2 regions of the Marinobacter sp. MA genome follow, and region 1 is predicted to be linked to the other one. Evidence: riboswitches for the same ligand, from Rfam matches in the RefSeq annotation. Region 1 holds a riboswitch; the other holds the start of a gene.

What was found. Region 1 has a riboswitch for cobalamin ahead of NUW46_RS19470 (ribonucleoside-diphosphate reductase subunit alpha). Riboswitches for the same ligand answer to the same signal wherever they lie in the genome.
Region 2: another riboswitch for cobalamin. It lies ahead of NUW46_RS01255 (TonB-dependent receptor plug domain-containing protein); the one in region 1 lies ahead of NUW46_RS19470 (ribonucleoside-diphosphate reductase subunit alpha).

The regions. Positions count from the first base shown of each region.
Region 1 covers NZ_CP103058.1:4,213,791-4,220,927, forward strand. Annotated here, with positions in the region: gene NUW46_RS19465 (ribonucleotide-diphosphate reductase subunit beta) at 1-17, opposite strand, end outside; gene NUW46_RS19470 (ribonucleoside-diphosphate reductase subunit alpha) at 48-2,813, opposite strand; cobalamin riboswitch at 2,940-3,148, opposite strand; gene NUW46_RS19475 (zinc ribbon domain-containing protein) at 3,275-3,628, opposite strand; gene fmdA (formamidase) at 3,634-4,866, opposite strand; gene NUW46_RS19485 (AAA family ATPase) at 4,968-6,011, opposite strand; gene NUW46_RS19490 (aliphatic amidase) at 6,027-7,073, opposite strand; gene urtE (urea ABC transporter ATP-binding subunit UrtE) at 7,088-7,137, opposite strand, start outside.
Region 2 covers NZ_CP103058.1:288,003-295,139, forward strand. Annotated here, with positions in the region: gene NUW46_RS01245 (3'-5' exonuclease) at 1-605, opposite strand, end outside; gene NUW46_RS01250 (putative nucleotidyltransferase substrate binding domain-containing protein) at 598-2,472, opposite strand; cobalamin riboswitch at 2,595-2,818, shown strand; gene NUW46_RS01255 (TonB-dependent receptor plug domain-containing protein) at 2,953-4,791, shown strand; gene NUW46_RS01260 (cobalamin-binding protein) at 4,822-5,706, shown strand; gene NUW46_RS01265 (FecCD family ABC transporter permease) at 5,693-6,667, shown strand; gene NUW46_RS01270 (ABC transporter ATP-binding protein) at 6,667-7,137, shown strand, end outside.

The DNA of each region.
Region 1 (7,137 bases):
TCGTCCCAATCAAGCATGGTTTTGCCTCGAAATCGTTAAGTGAGCAGTTACTGACAGGCTTCGCAGTCGGGATCATCGATGCTGCAAACCTGCGGCTGCGGTGCGGCAACCGGGGCGGTTTTCTCAGCGCCGGTGGCACCCAGGGAGCGCAGGTAATAGGTGGTTTTCAGCCCACGTTCCCAGGCGAGCTGGTACAGGGCGTCCAGCTTTTTGCCGCTGGGTTCGGCCATATACAAATTCAAACTCTGGGCCTGATCGAGCCATTTCTGACGCCGTGCTGCGGCTTCCACCAGCCATCTTGCGTCGATTTCGAAGGCGGTGGCGTAACGAGCCTTGAGTTCGGCCGGGATGCGGTCGATCTGCTGAACGGAGCCGTCGAAGTATTTGAGGTCGTTCACCATCACGTTGTCCCACAGACCTTCGGCCTTGAGGTCACGAACCAGGGAGGGATTGACCACCGTGAACTCGCCGGAGAGGTTCGATTTCACAAACAGGTTCTGGTACGCCGGTTCGATGGACTGGGACACACCCACGATGTTGGAAATCGTGGCCGTGGGGGCAATGGCCATGACGTTGCTGTTGCGCATGCCGTTTTTCGCGATCAGTTCACGCACCGGCGACCAGTCCAGCCGGGCGTTGGTATTCAAAGACAGATCCCCTTCCCGGCGGTTTTCCTTTAGCAGGTTGATGGAATCGATGGGCAGGATGCCCTGTTGCCAGAGTGAACCTTCGTAGCTTTCATAGGCACCGCGCTCACCCGCCAGCGTGGCGGATGCCCGGATGGCGAAGTAGCTGAGCTGCTCCATGGCAACGTCGGCAAACTCCACCGCTTCCGGGCTGGAGTAAGGCAGTCCCAACTCATAGAGCGCATCCTGGAAACCCATAAGGCCAAGGCCGACCGGGCGATGCCTGAGGTTGGAATTGCGGGCCTGGGGCACGGCGTAGTAGTTGATGTCGATAACGTTGTCGAGCATGCGCACGGCGGTGTTCACCGTCTGTTCCAGGCGCTGCACATCCAGCTCGCCGTTGGCGATATGAGCTGCCAGGTTCACGGAACCAAGGTTGCATACGGCGATCTCTTCGGCACTGGTGTTCAGGGTGATTTCCGTGCACAGGTTGGAGCTGTGCACCACGCCCCGGTGCTGCTGGGGAGAGCGCAGGTTGCACGGGTCCTTGAAGGTGATCCAGGGGTGGCCGGTTTCGAACAGCACGGTGAGCATCTTGCGCCACAGCTGCTTGGCCGGGATTTTCTTGAACAGCTTGATTTTGCCCTGCTCTGCCAGCACTTCGTAATGCTCGTAGCGTTCCCGGAAGGCGTTGCCATACAGGTCGTGCAGATCCGGCGCATCGCTGGGGGAGAACAGGGTCCAGTCACGGTCTTCGCGCATGCGCTCGATCAGCAGATCGGGCACCCAGTTGGCGGTGTTCATATCGTGGGTGCGGCGGCGTTCGTCGCCGGTGTTCTTACGCAGTTCCAGGAATTCCTCGATGTCCAGGTGCCAGCTTTCCAGGTAGGCGCACACCGCGCCTTTACGCTTGCCGCCCTGGTTCACCGCCACCGCGGTGTCATTCACCACTTTCAGGAAAGGCACCACACCCTGGCTCTGGCCGTTGGTGCCCTTGATGTGGGAGCCCAGCGCCCGAACCGGTGTCCAGTCGTTGCCCAGGCCGCCAGCCCATTTCGACAGCATGGCGTTGTCGCGGATGGCGCCGTAGATGTCTTCAAGATCGTCGCCCACCGTCGTCAGGTAGCAGGACGACAGCTGAGAATGGCGGGTACCGCTGTTGAACAGCGTGGGTGTGGACGCCATGTAGTCGAACGACGACAACAGGTTGTAGAACTCGATAGCGCGGGCATTCGGGTCGTCTTCGCGCAGGGCCAGGCCCATGGCAACACGCATGAAAAATACCTGAGGCAATTCCAGGCGGGCCTTGTTCCAGTGCAGGAAGTAGCGATCGTAAAGGGTTTGCAGGCCCAGGAAGCCGAATTGCAGGTCACGCTCCGGTTTCAGGGCGGCTCCCAAGCGCTCCAGGTCGAAAGCGGCCAGGGCTTCGTCCAGCAGTTCATAACGAATACCTGCCTCGATAAAGGCACTCAGGGCCTGTGGATATATCTCCGCCAAGGGCAAACTGATGGGCAGGCCAAGGGCAGCGGCATTCTCCAGACGAAGTTGCTCAAGGAGCAGGCGCGCGGTGACGGCGCTGTAGTCCGGCTCCCGCTCAATCCGGCTCCGGGCCGTCATGATCAGGGCCGACAGCACGTCTTCCTCGGCGATGCCGTCGTACAGGTTGGTCAGGGCATCGTCCACCAGGGAATCACCGTCAATACCCTCCAGCCCTGTGGCGGCCTGCTCCACCTGCAGTTTCATCAGGCCCAGATCCAGGGGAGCGATTTCACCGCTGGTCTTTTTCACCGTCAGATGGGGGTGCGCCTCAACCGGGGCATGGCGGGCACGCTCCCGGGCATGCTCTTCCCGGTAAAGCACGTAGGCGCGGGCCACCTTCTGCTCCTCCGCCCGCATCAGGGCCAGTTCCACCTGATCCTGGATGTCTTCGATATGCACCTTGCCACCGGCTTTCAGGCGGCGACCGATGGCCTGGATCACCTGGTCAGTCACCCGATGTACGGCATCGTTGATCCGGGCGGAGCCGGCGGCTTTGTCACCCTCGACGGCGAGGAAGGCTTTGGTCACGGCAATGCTGATCTTCGACGGGTCGAAGCCGACAAGGGTGCCGTTGCGTTTGATGACCTGAAGGGATTCGGTGTCGGTGTGCGAGGTTGGCCGGGGTTCGGCCAGGGCTGAGGCAAACATGTGTGTTCTCCTGAATACGCGTTGAATTCCTTTCACCATCGCGTACGCAGGGGCACGCCTCACCATAGGAATGGCTGGGCATAACCGGTCTGCTCACCCTGGGTCGCGAAGGTGCAGTCAGGAGCTGTGAAGCTCCGTATCCCTGGCAGGTCTTCGGACTCAGGGGCGTGAATCGTTCGATTCGGCCTCGCTCGGCGACTTCCCGGTATCAACCAGTGTCGTAATGCCGTGCTTGTTCCCCAATACCGCTGCGCGTCAGTTCCGGAGTCTCACCGGATTCCCGATACCAGAATGTGTGGCGTGATCACGCGCCGACCGAGTTGGTTACGCACTGATCACTACATCTGGTATTTGACCAAGGATGAAAACACTATATACACGATATCCAGAAGGAACAACCAGCAGAATAAAAAAAGGCCCCGGAGAGGGGGCCAAACACGTGACAGTATCAACTCAGCCAATCAGTGGCTGATCATCCAGGGCCGCATGGAGGGAAACATCTTCTTCCCATCAGCGGTGTAGAACAGCATGGATTTACCCGGTTTCGGGGAGCCGCAGCCGCAGGCCCGGCTGTGCTCCTTATCGTGGGCCCGTCGGTCCGCGGTGGAGAAAACCGGTTCGTGTCGGGACCGTTCATTACGGTCCTCCGCCGCTCTCTTGGCCGGGTCCATGGCCGCAATATGCGATGGCAACACGATCACCCTGGGCGAAAGCGCCTTGCAGGTCGGACATTCCGCCGGCTTGGCCGCATCCTCCATGGTAGCCAGGGTATTGAACAGGCCGTGCTCCCGGCACTTGTAGTCATACACAGGCATGGTGATTACTCCTTATCTTTCGACAACGGTACGTCCATGCCCCCGCTGACTTTCTTCTGGGGGCCTTCAGAAGACGGGTTGATGTCAAAGTCAAAGATGCCCGTGGGCAGCCAGAGTGTGGCGCAGGCATTGGGGATATCCACCACGCCGCTGATGTGGCCTTCCACCGGTGCACAACCGAGAATCGCGTAGGCCTGGGCCTTGGTGTAGCCGAACTTGGTCATGTACTCGATGGCGTTCAGGCAGGCCTGGCGATAGGCCACGTGCACGTCCAGGTAATGCTGGCCGCCGTCCTCGTCTACAGAGATACCCTCGAAGATCACGTAGTCGTCATAACGGGGCTTGATCGGGCTGGGCTTGAACACCGGATTCTTGATGCCGTACTTCTTCACGCCGTCCTTGATCAGGTTAACCCGCAGGTGAATCCAGCCGGCCATCTCGATGGCGCCGCAGAAGGTGATTTCACCATCGCCCTGGCTGAAGTGAAGGTCGCCCACGGACAGGCCGGCACCATCCACGTAAACCGGGAAGTAAACCTTGGAACCGCGGGAAAGGTCTTTAATGTCACAGTTACCACCGTGCTCACGGGGCGGCACGGTACGTGCGGCTTCAGCGCCGGCGGCTTTGGCCGCTTCACCGGTCATCTGGCCCATGTGGGCGGTCTCGCCGTTGGGCAGTGTCGCCAGTTCCGGCACCCGCTCAGGATCGGTGGCCACCAGGCCGGCTTCCCGCTTGTTCCAGGTTTCCAGCAGCTCTTTGGAGGGCAGGCAACCGATCAGGCCCGGGTGAATCAGGCCGGCAAATTCCACGTTGGGAATGTGGCGGGATTTGGTGAACATGCCGTTGAAGTCCCAGATGGATTTCTGGGCTTCCGGGAAGTGTTCGGTCAGGAAGCCACCACCGTTCTGCTTGGAGAAGAACCCGTTGAAGCCCCACTGGCTTTCTTCGAAGGTGCCGATGTCGAGGATGTCCACTTCCAGCAGGTCGCCCGGCTCGGCACCTTCCACGCCGATCGGGCCAGACAGGAAGTGCACCTGGCTGAGATCGACATCGCGCACGTCGTCGGCGCTGTCATCGTTCTTGATCTGGCCGCCGGTCCAGTCGTAGCACTCGACGATAAAATCGTCCCCCGGCTTGACGGTGGCTACCAGCGGAATGTCCGGGTGCCAGCGGTTGTGGATTTTGTCGTTCTCATAAGCCGACTTGTTCAGATCGATCTTGATAATGGTTTCAGCCATAACGGGCGCTCCTTGGTGTTGGCTTGCACGATTAGGTAACGCCTTTACTATCCGGAATCCCGTGCCGGTGAGGTATTCGCGAAATGCCCCCGGTGCCTACGTCATTCGACGTATTGGTCAACGGTGACGACGTTGCCTTCCAGGCCAGCCTGGAACTTCCGGCACTCCGGATAGGCCAGCAGTGCCTGCGCAACCGCCGGTTCAAGGCGCTGGCGAAAGGCTCGCAACAGTTCCCTTGCCCCGTAGCGGGCGTCGTAACTCCGGCAGAGTTCAGTACGCAATGCTGGCGACAGAATGAGCTCTGCGTGTTTCTTCGAAAGCCGGCCATTGAGGCCCTCCAGCTCGATGTCCAGCAGGGCTTCCAGCCAGTTGTCGGTGAGGCGGTTAAAGGTGAGGATCTGATCGATCCGGTTGAGGAATTCCGGATCGAAATGGCGTCGCAAGGCCGCATCGCGAATGACCTCGCTCTTGCCGGGCGATAGGCCAAGCCAGCGTCGCCATCCTCGCTGGTATCGCTGTTGGTGGGCCTCTGCGTCCAGGGCGCCGGCGTTGCTGGTCATGAAAATCAGGGTATTTCGAAAGTCGATCTCACGATTGCCCGAAGGGAAAACCAGTCGCCCGGTATCGAGCACATTGAGCAGGGTACGAACCACCTCCTTGCTGGCCTTCTCGATTTCATCGAACAGCACAATGCCGGGTTTGCTGAAGGAACCCTGAACTTTGTCCAGATCAAACAGGCTATGGCCTTCCTTGCTGCCCACGTATCCCGGCGGTGCGCCGGTAAGTGCCGCCGCGTAATGCTCCTGGGCCAGGGTATTCATGTCGATACGGCACAGGCCATCCCGGTTGCCATGAATGGCTTCGGCGATCAGGCGCACGGTTTCGGTCTTGCCCACACCCGTGGGCCCCAGGAACAGGTGCACCGCCAGCGGCCGGTTGTCCTCGCCAATGTCGGCTTTTACCCGCACCAGCATGGATTCCATGGCATCAAGGGCCTCGTCCTGGCCGACGATGTTTTGCCGCAGGCGGGCCATGACAAGATCAGGCTCGAAGCGGAACCGGGAAGCACGAACCGGGCCTGAAGCGGCCCGGTTCTTTTCGATGGACTCCCGGTTGGCTTCCAGCCGTTCGTTAATAAACGGCATCAGCACCTCCCGGGCTTATGCCCCTGCAGATTTTTCCTTGCCGTCGAATGGCAACTCGCCCATCGGGCACTCAGCGGTGCCCACCGTCTTGCGGGTCATCGCCTCCACGTTTTCCTGCGCTTTCTGGGCATCCAGCACCCAGGTGCGATAAAACTCGAACGGGCAGTCTGCCACGCCCTTGTCACCATCACCGGAGGCATGCACGCCGGTGTAGCCCCGGTGCAGCAGTTTGAACAGATGGTTCTGGGACTGGTCATTGGCGCGGGCATCGCGGATCTGGCTGACCGACAGCTGGGCATACTGGATGCCCATATCCTCCTCGCCACATTCGCCAAGAGTTCGGCCATCAAAGCCGATAATGGCCGAATGACCAAAGTAGGAATACACGCCGTCAAAACCGGAGGCGTTGGCGACGGCCACATAACAGTTGTTGGCCCAGGCCATGCTCTTGGCCATCATCACCTGCTGTTCCTTGGCCGGGTACATGTAGCCCTGGCAGCGCACGATCAGCTCCGCGCCCTTCATGGCGCAGTCCCGCCAGATTTCCGGGTAGTTGCCGTCATCGCAGATGATCAGGCTAATCTTCATGCCCTTGGGGCCTTCGGTCACATAGGTGGTGTCACCCGGATACCAACCCTCAATCGGACACCAGGGAATGCACTTGCGGTATTTCTGGACGACTTCACCTTCGTTGTTGATCAGGACCAGGGTGTTGTAGGGGGCCTTGTTGGGGTGATCCTCGTGGCGTTCCCCGGTCAGGGAAAACACCCCCCAGGTATTGGCCTCGCGACAGGCAGCGGAGAAGATGGCGGTCTCGTCACCGGGCACGGTGGCCGCGGTCTCCATCATCTCCTCGTTGTCGTACATGATCCCCATGGTGCTGTATTCCGGGAACACCACCAGGTCCATGCCCGGCAGGCCCACCTTCATACCCTTGATCATGTCCGCAATCTTGCGGGCGTTGTCCAACACCTCGGCCTTGGTATGCAGCCGCGGCATCTTGTAGTTCACCACCGCCACGCCAACGGTATCGTTACTGCTGGAAATATCACCGTGTCTCATTGCTCTGCTCCTCGTTAAACGGCCAGATAGCTCGCAATCTTGTCCTGATCGGCCTCTTCCCGGC
Region 2 (7,137 bases), 360 kb from region 1:
TAACGCAGCCGGCTGTCTGCCAGTCGAATGGATACGGGCTTTTTACCGAGCAATCTTTGCCAGCGTGACGGATTACGGTCCGGGTGCAGGTGAGCCTCGATGGCCATGGTATCGATTAACGGAAACCGGATGCCTTCCCCGAGTCGCCATCGCAGTGCGACGTCAAAGAACGATCTCTCGATGTTGCGGTAGTGGACCACGGGAATACGACCGTTCAGGCAGGCAAACAGGTCCTTCAGGATATCTTTCATATCGGGTGCCTGGTCGATATCACTGTGGGTAATGCCGTGAATCGTGATTGAGGTCTGGTGCAACGGAAGCTTGGGCCGCACGATCCAGTGGCGGGCCTTTCCCAACTGGATGCCATCGAGGGTGAACGGCACCAGGCCGATACTGACAATCGAATGCTGACTGGCGTCCAGGCCGGTCGTCTCGAAATCGAGCGCGACAAAAGGCACGTCGGACATGGGCGTCTCCGGCGACACACACCCGCTTTCGTAAAAGGCTTTCAGAATCGGTGACTTGCTTTGCTCAGCCAGGGCTTCGAACTGCTCGGGCCATGGCAGGCGTGTAACAGAATTCCCGGCCTGCTCCTCACTAGACATTACGAGCCACCGTGGCGTGATACCGGAATTTCAGGAACTTCTGGGCACCGCTGACCACCTGGAAGGCGTCTTTCAGGTGGCTGCGCTCAAACGGTGAAAGGTCCTCGGGCCGAACGTTGTTGTCCGGCTGTCGGTCCGCCTCGATGGCCAGGGCCTGGTGCCGAATACGCACAATGGAGATGAACTCCAGGGCGTCCCGAAGGTTGCCCAGATCGTCCTCCAGCAGCAGCTTGGTGTTGCCGATGGCTTTCAGACGCTCGAACGAGTTCTGTGCGCGGGAGCCGCAGGCCAGGGCGTGAACCCGGATCAGGTCTGACAGGGGCGCCGTACCCCGACGTTTCAGGTTGAAGGTCTTCTGGTGCTTGCCATCTTCTTCCAGCACGAAAGTCCGGAAAAAGCCGATCGGGGGCGTGCGGTTCAGGGCATTGCGGGCCAGCATTGCCAGGAACCGCTGGCTGTTGCTGGCCTTTTCGGCCACCAGAGTTTTCAGTTGTTCGGCAAAGTCGGTTTCCCCGTAGATACCGTCCAGATCAAAGAAGATGTTGCTGTTTAACAAGGCTTCGGCCTTGGGGTTATCAATCCAGTCGGTGAAGTAGTCCTTCCAGACCCGCAGTGGCTGCCGCCATTTCTGGTTGGTGGCCATGATGTCGCCGGTGCAGTAGGTGTAGCCGCACTCCGCAAGGCCATCGCTGACAAATTTCGCCAGTGCCAGGAAGTACTCATCGTGCTCTTCCGGCACGAAGCTGTCATCCAGAATCATGGCGTTATCCTGGTCGGTAACAACCAGCTGTTCGTCCCGCGCCATGGACCCCAGCGCCATAAAACAATAGGGCACGGGTGGCGGCCCGAGTTTCTCCTCGCCCAGGGCCAGCAGGCGCTGGGTAAAGCTGCGCCCGATCCCGGCCATGGCACTGCCAATCATGTGGGAGTTGGCGTCTTCGTTCACCATGCGAACAAAGCTGTCCCGCACATCCAGGCTGATTTTCTTCAGGCCTTTCACATCCTGCTGGTGGTAGATGTTGCTGACCAGGTAAAGGCTGCTCTGGCTCTCGTACTTCACGATGTCAGACAGCGCAATGACGCCGCGAACCTCATCACCATCCATCACCGGCAGGTGGTGCACATTGTTGTGCAGCATGGTGAGCATGGCCTCGAAGATGAATATGTTCGAACGGATGGTGATCAGATCCTCCGACATGATCTCGCTGATAGGCGTTTCGGAGGCTAATGCCTCGCTGAGGGCCCGGGTGCGCAGGTCGCGGTCGGTGATGATGCCCTTGAGCAAGGGCTTGTCGCCCTCCTCGTCCATCAGCAGCAGTGCCGAGACGCCGTGCTCGGTCATAATCCGCGCTGCTTCCTGCAGTCGGACGGTGTGGGGGGCGGACACCGGCTCCCGGGAAATCAGCCGGGTGACCTTGGAGGTCATGAGCTGGTTGGATTTTTCCCGCCGGGATACAGCGGAGCGCAGGCGGCTTCGGTCCTCGATCTCAACGAAATCGGCAAAGTTGTCGTCGTTTTCCCAGAGGTACTGGAACGTATCGTAAGGAATCTTGTACAGCAGAACGTCTTCGAGGGCTTTGGCGGGAAAGCGAACTTTCCGGTTCATCAGCAGGCCAAACTGGCCGAAGACTTCACCCTCGCTGATCCGGTTGTAGAGTTCTCCGGTGCGCCGATAGATCTCTACTGCACCACTGCGTACGTAGAACAGCCAGCTGCTGGGATCACCCAGTTCCAGAATCTGACTCCCGGCCTTGAAGTAAACAACCTCTATGTCGCCAACCACCCGGTCGAGCAGTTCCTCGGTCATCTCGTCGAACGGCGGGTATTGAGCCATGTGATTGCGGATGTCGACCAGCTCGGCCTGCATAAAACTCCCTGTTCTGGCGAAGAAAAAGTGATTGTCAGTCAAGGAATATAGCAGTGGCAGAGGCCTGCGACCATGTCGACCTTTGATGGATTTCATTGACCGGTTACCCCGGTGTTGCTAGCCTTGCCACACTTTTTTCAGGTGTCCGTCGCAAAGCGCGACGGGTGAAACGGGAAATCGGTGAGCCTGGCACAGCCAGTGCAAGTCCGATGCTGCCCCCGCAACGGTAAGCAGGACAACGGCAATCTATGCGCCACTGTGTCGCCACGACATGGGAAGGTGATTGCCCGGGAACCCCAGGTTCCGCCTGCCAGCCCGGAGACCGGCCTGGAAAAACACCCGATGTTGCGGTGGGCAACCTGGGTGGGTGATATGCCGGTTCCGCTTTTCTGTTGCCAGTCTACCGCCTGCCCCTACTCCCTGTTCCGCAACGAAAACCAGATTCCCGTGCGGGTGCGCGCGGAGTGCGGAGCAAGCTCTATGTTCAGAATTCAATGCCCTGTTTTGTTGGCCGGCGTTTCCCTGGCCGCCCTGCCTCTGGCCGTTTCGGCCCAGTCTTCTCCAGAATCCGATGCCCTGGATCCGATCGTGGTGACCGCGACACTGGGCCCCAAGACCGTTGGCGAGAGCCTGTCTTCAGTGACGGTCATCGAGAAAGAGGATATTGATCGGCAACAGCCCGCGGAATTCCGCGACCTGCTGCGCGCCCAGCCGGGGATCAACGTGGTATCGGACGGCAGCTACGGCAAGACCACCAGCGTGTTCCTGCGCGGCGCGGGCAGCTCGGGTACCGTGCTGCTTCTCGATGGTATCCGCTTGCGCTCTGCCTCTGCGGGTATCCCACCCTGGCAGTTTTTGCCTCCCGAGTTGATGGAGCGGGTTGAGCTGGTGCGGGGCGCGAAGAGCTCCCTCTACGGTGCCGATGCGGTGGGTGGTGTCATCCAGGCGTTTACCCTGGAACCCGAGGCCGGGCGCCAGGGTTGGGGCGAGCTGAAAGGCGGTTCCCATGAAACCCGTGAGGTAACGGCCGGACTGGCTGGCCGGGAAGGCCGTTCGTCGTTCCTGGCCGGTGGCGTTTATTCGGATACCGATGGCACGAACTTGCGTGCTGGCGGCGAAGACAAAGGATTCCGGAACGCTGGTGGCCTGGCCAAACTGAGCCACAGTTTTGACCAGGGCGGCGGCGCAGGGCTGACGGTGTTCCAGTCTGAAGGTAATACCGAGTTTGAAGGCGGTGATACCGATTTCCTGATCCGTGCCATGGGGCTGCATCTGGAAGCGGTTGCCAGTGACTACTGGCGCACACGGATCCAGTTCTCGGAAGCCCGTGACGAACAGGATACCTTCGGAGCCAATCCCAGCACGTTCGACACCCTGTCTCGCTCCGCGCGCTGGGAAAACACCCTGACGGCCGGTGTTCATGAGCTGGTTCTGGGTACGGAGGTCATGATTGACGAAGTCGATGGCACCAGTAACTTCACAGAGGACAGCCGGACCAACAGCGCGGTTTTCGGTCAGGGCCGTTTGAACTTTGATGCCACCGATCTGATGCTCAGTCTGCGTCTGGATGACAACGAGGCCTATGGCAAAGAGGAGACTGGCGGTGTGGCCTTCGGTCACCAGCTGGACCGCGCCCATCGCTTTCGCCTCAGCTATGCGACATCGTTCCGGGCACCCACCTTTAATGACCTTTACCTGACGGTGCCGTTCTACACCGGTAATCCTGACCTCGATGCGGAAGAGGGGCAGATGGTCGAAGCCGGTTTCTCCGGGCGATATGACCAGTGGTACTGGGACATTGCGCTTTATCAGAACGACGTGAAAGACCTGATTACCTACGTGTCTGACCCGGTGACCTTTGAGGGCACCATGGAAAACGTCGAGACGGCAAGAATCCGTGGCGTTGAGGTTTCTTCCGGTATCGAGACGGCTGACTGGAATCTGGCGGCAGCAGTAACCTACGCGGATACCGAGAACCGCGATACCGGCGCCCGTTTACCACGCCGCGCGGAAAAGAACCTGCGTCTGGATATCGATCGCCTGTTCTCACAGTGGTCTGTAGGCGCCAGCTTTATTGCTGAGAGTGACCGCTACAATGATGCGGCAAATACCAGCCTGCTGCCGGGCTATGGCACGGTAGACCTGAGAGCGGCCTGGAACTTCCAGCCTGGCTGGTCGGCCTCGTTCAAGGTCGATAACGTGCTGGATCGTCGCTATGCCACCAGCATCGGATATGACAGTGCGACCTTCGCGCCCTTTGATTATCTGGCCGCCGGACGAACCTTCATGGCCTCGGTGCGCTATGATTTCCAACAGTAAATTAATTGATCTGAGAGGCTCCCGCCCTCTATGAGGCACCTCTGGCTCGCTGCACTGTGTGTATTGTCTCTGCTTGCGCCCTCGTTGGCGCAGGCCGAGGGACCCTGCGCACGCGATGCACTGAACCAGAAGGTATGCCTGGCCGATCCAGCGCAACGTATTGTTTCTCTGTCACCGGGCGCCACGGAGCTGTTGTTCTCCGCCGGTGCCGGCGAAAAGGTCGTGGCGGCGAGTGCCTGGAGCGACTACCCGCCAGACGCCGAGAACTTACCGCAGGTGGGTGACAGCAATCGTCTGGACCTCGAAGCGATCGTTTCGATGGCACCGGACCTGGTGGTGGCCTGGGTGGATGGCAATTCCCGCAGCCAGCTGGAACGGCTGTCGGGTCTTGGTATTCCTGTTCTCTGGCTTGCTCCGCGAACCTTCGACGACATTGCGATGGCAGTATCGGATCTGGCGTTGCTCACGGGCTCACCGGATCTCGGGAATGATCGGGCCGAAGCGTTTCGCGCAGAGATGGCCGAACTGAAAACCCGGTATGCCGATGCCAGACCGGTCAGGGTGTTCTATCAGATATGGGAGCAGCCCCTGATGACCGTGAACCGGGAAGAACTGATCAGCAAAGCCATAACCCTGTGCGGCGGCGTGAATGTGTTTGGCGAGCTGCCACGGCTGGTGCCTCGGATCAGTCGGGAAGCGGTTCTGGAAGCCAACCCCGAAGCCATCATCACGGCCGGCTCGTCGGATGACAGGCAATGGCTTGAGGCCTGGCGAGACTACCCGGGCCTTGCCGCGGTAGCCGCTGGCAACCTCTTCCTGGAACCACCCGATCTGCTGGCGCGCCCGACGCTTCGTATGGCAGATGGCGCCAGGCACCTGTGCCAGACCCTGGAGCAGGCCCGTGCCAATCTCTAGCCCGTACAAACCGCTTTTTGTTCTGCTGCTGGCAGGGTTTCTGGCGGCTCTGCTTTCCGTCAGTATCGGCAGCACCGCCATCGGTTTTGAAGACACTTTGCGAGTGATAACCGGCAGTGGCACTGAACTTCAGCAAACGCTGATTCTTGAATTGCGTCTGCCCCGCACCCTGAGTGCCTTTGCAACCGGCGGTTTGCTGGCCGTAGCCGGGGCATTGATGCAGGTGTTGTTGCGAAATCCCCTGGCCGATCCTTACGTGCTCGGGTTGTCTGGCGGTGCCGCCGTGGGTGCGTTACTGGCCATGCTGGCCGGCGCTGCCGGTTTCCTGGTATCCGGCTCCGCGTTTGCCGGTGCCATGCTGGCCACCTTGCTGGTGTTTGGTCTGGCCCACGGCAGTGGCAGCTGGACGCCCTCGCGGCTGTTGCTCACCGGCGTGGTGGTTGCCGCCGGCTGGGGCGCCATCATTACCCTGATCCTCTCGATGACCCCGGCCAGTCGATTACCGGGCATGCTGTACTGGCTGATGGGCGATCTTTCCAACGCAGCCACGCCCTGGCCGGGACTGACTATTCTTTTGCTCGTGTGCCTGATGGTGTTTCCGCTGGGCCGGGCCCTGAACGTGTTGGCCCGGGGTTCCCTGCAGGCGGCGGCGTTGGGCGTTTCGGTGCGGCCACTGGAATGGTCGATTTACCTGATGGCCAGCCTGCTGACCGCATCCGCCGTCACCATGGCCGGTTCGGTTGGCTTTGTCGGCTTGGTGGTGCCCCACATGTTGCGGCTGGCGCTGGGGAACGACCAGCGGCTGATTCTGCCGGCCTGCGCACTGGCCGGCGGCACGCTGCTGGTGCTGGCAGACACGCTGGCGCGGGTAATGATTGCACCGGAGCAATTGCCGGTGGGCGTGATCACCGCACTGATCGGTGTGCCAACCTTCCTGTACCTGCTGTATCGGAGCCGATGATGACACGCCTGGCCACCGAAGCGCTGATGATCGATATTCCCGGGCGAGCCTCAGGTGCCCCCCTGAATCTGGCCATAGAGCCCGGGCAGGTCTGGGGCGTTCTTGGCCCTAACGGTGTGGGTAAAACCACCTTGTTGCATACCCTGGCAGGATTGCGGGAGCCCAGAAGCGGGCAGCTGCTACTCGACGACACCCCGCTGCACGACATCCGCCGCAAGACCGTCTCGCAGCAGATGGGCCTGGTATTCCAGGACCGGCAGGATGGATTCCCGGCCACGGTCCTTGAGACCGCCCTGATCGGCCGCCACCCCTGGTTATCCCCCTGGCAGATGGAGAGTGGCGAGGATCTCGCGATTGCGGAAAAAGCACTGGAAGCGCTGGACGTCATCCACCTGAAGGATCGCCTGGTGAACACCCTCTCCGGCGGCGAACGCCAACGGGTCGCCATTGCCACCCTGATGACCCAAAGC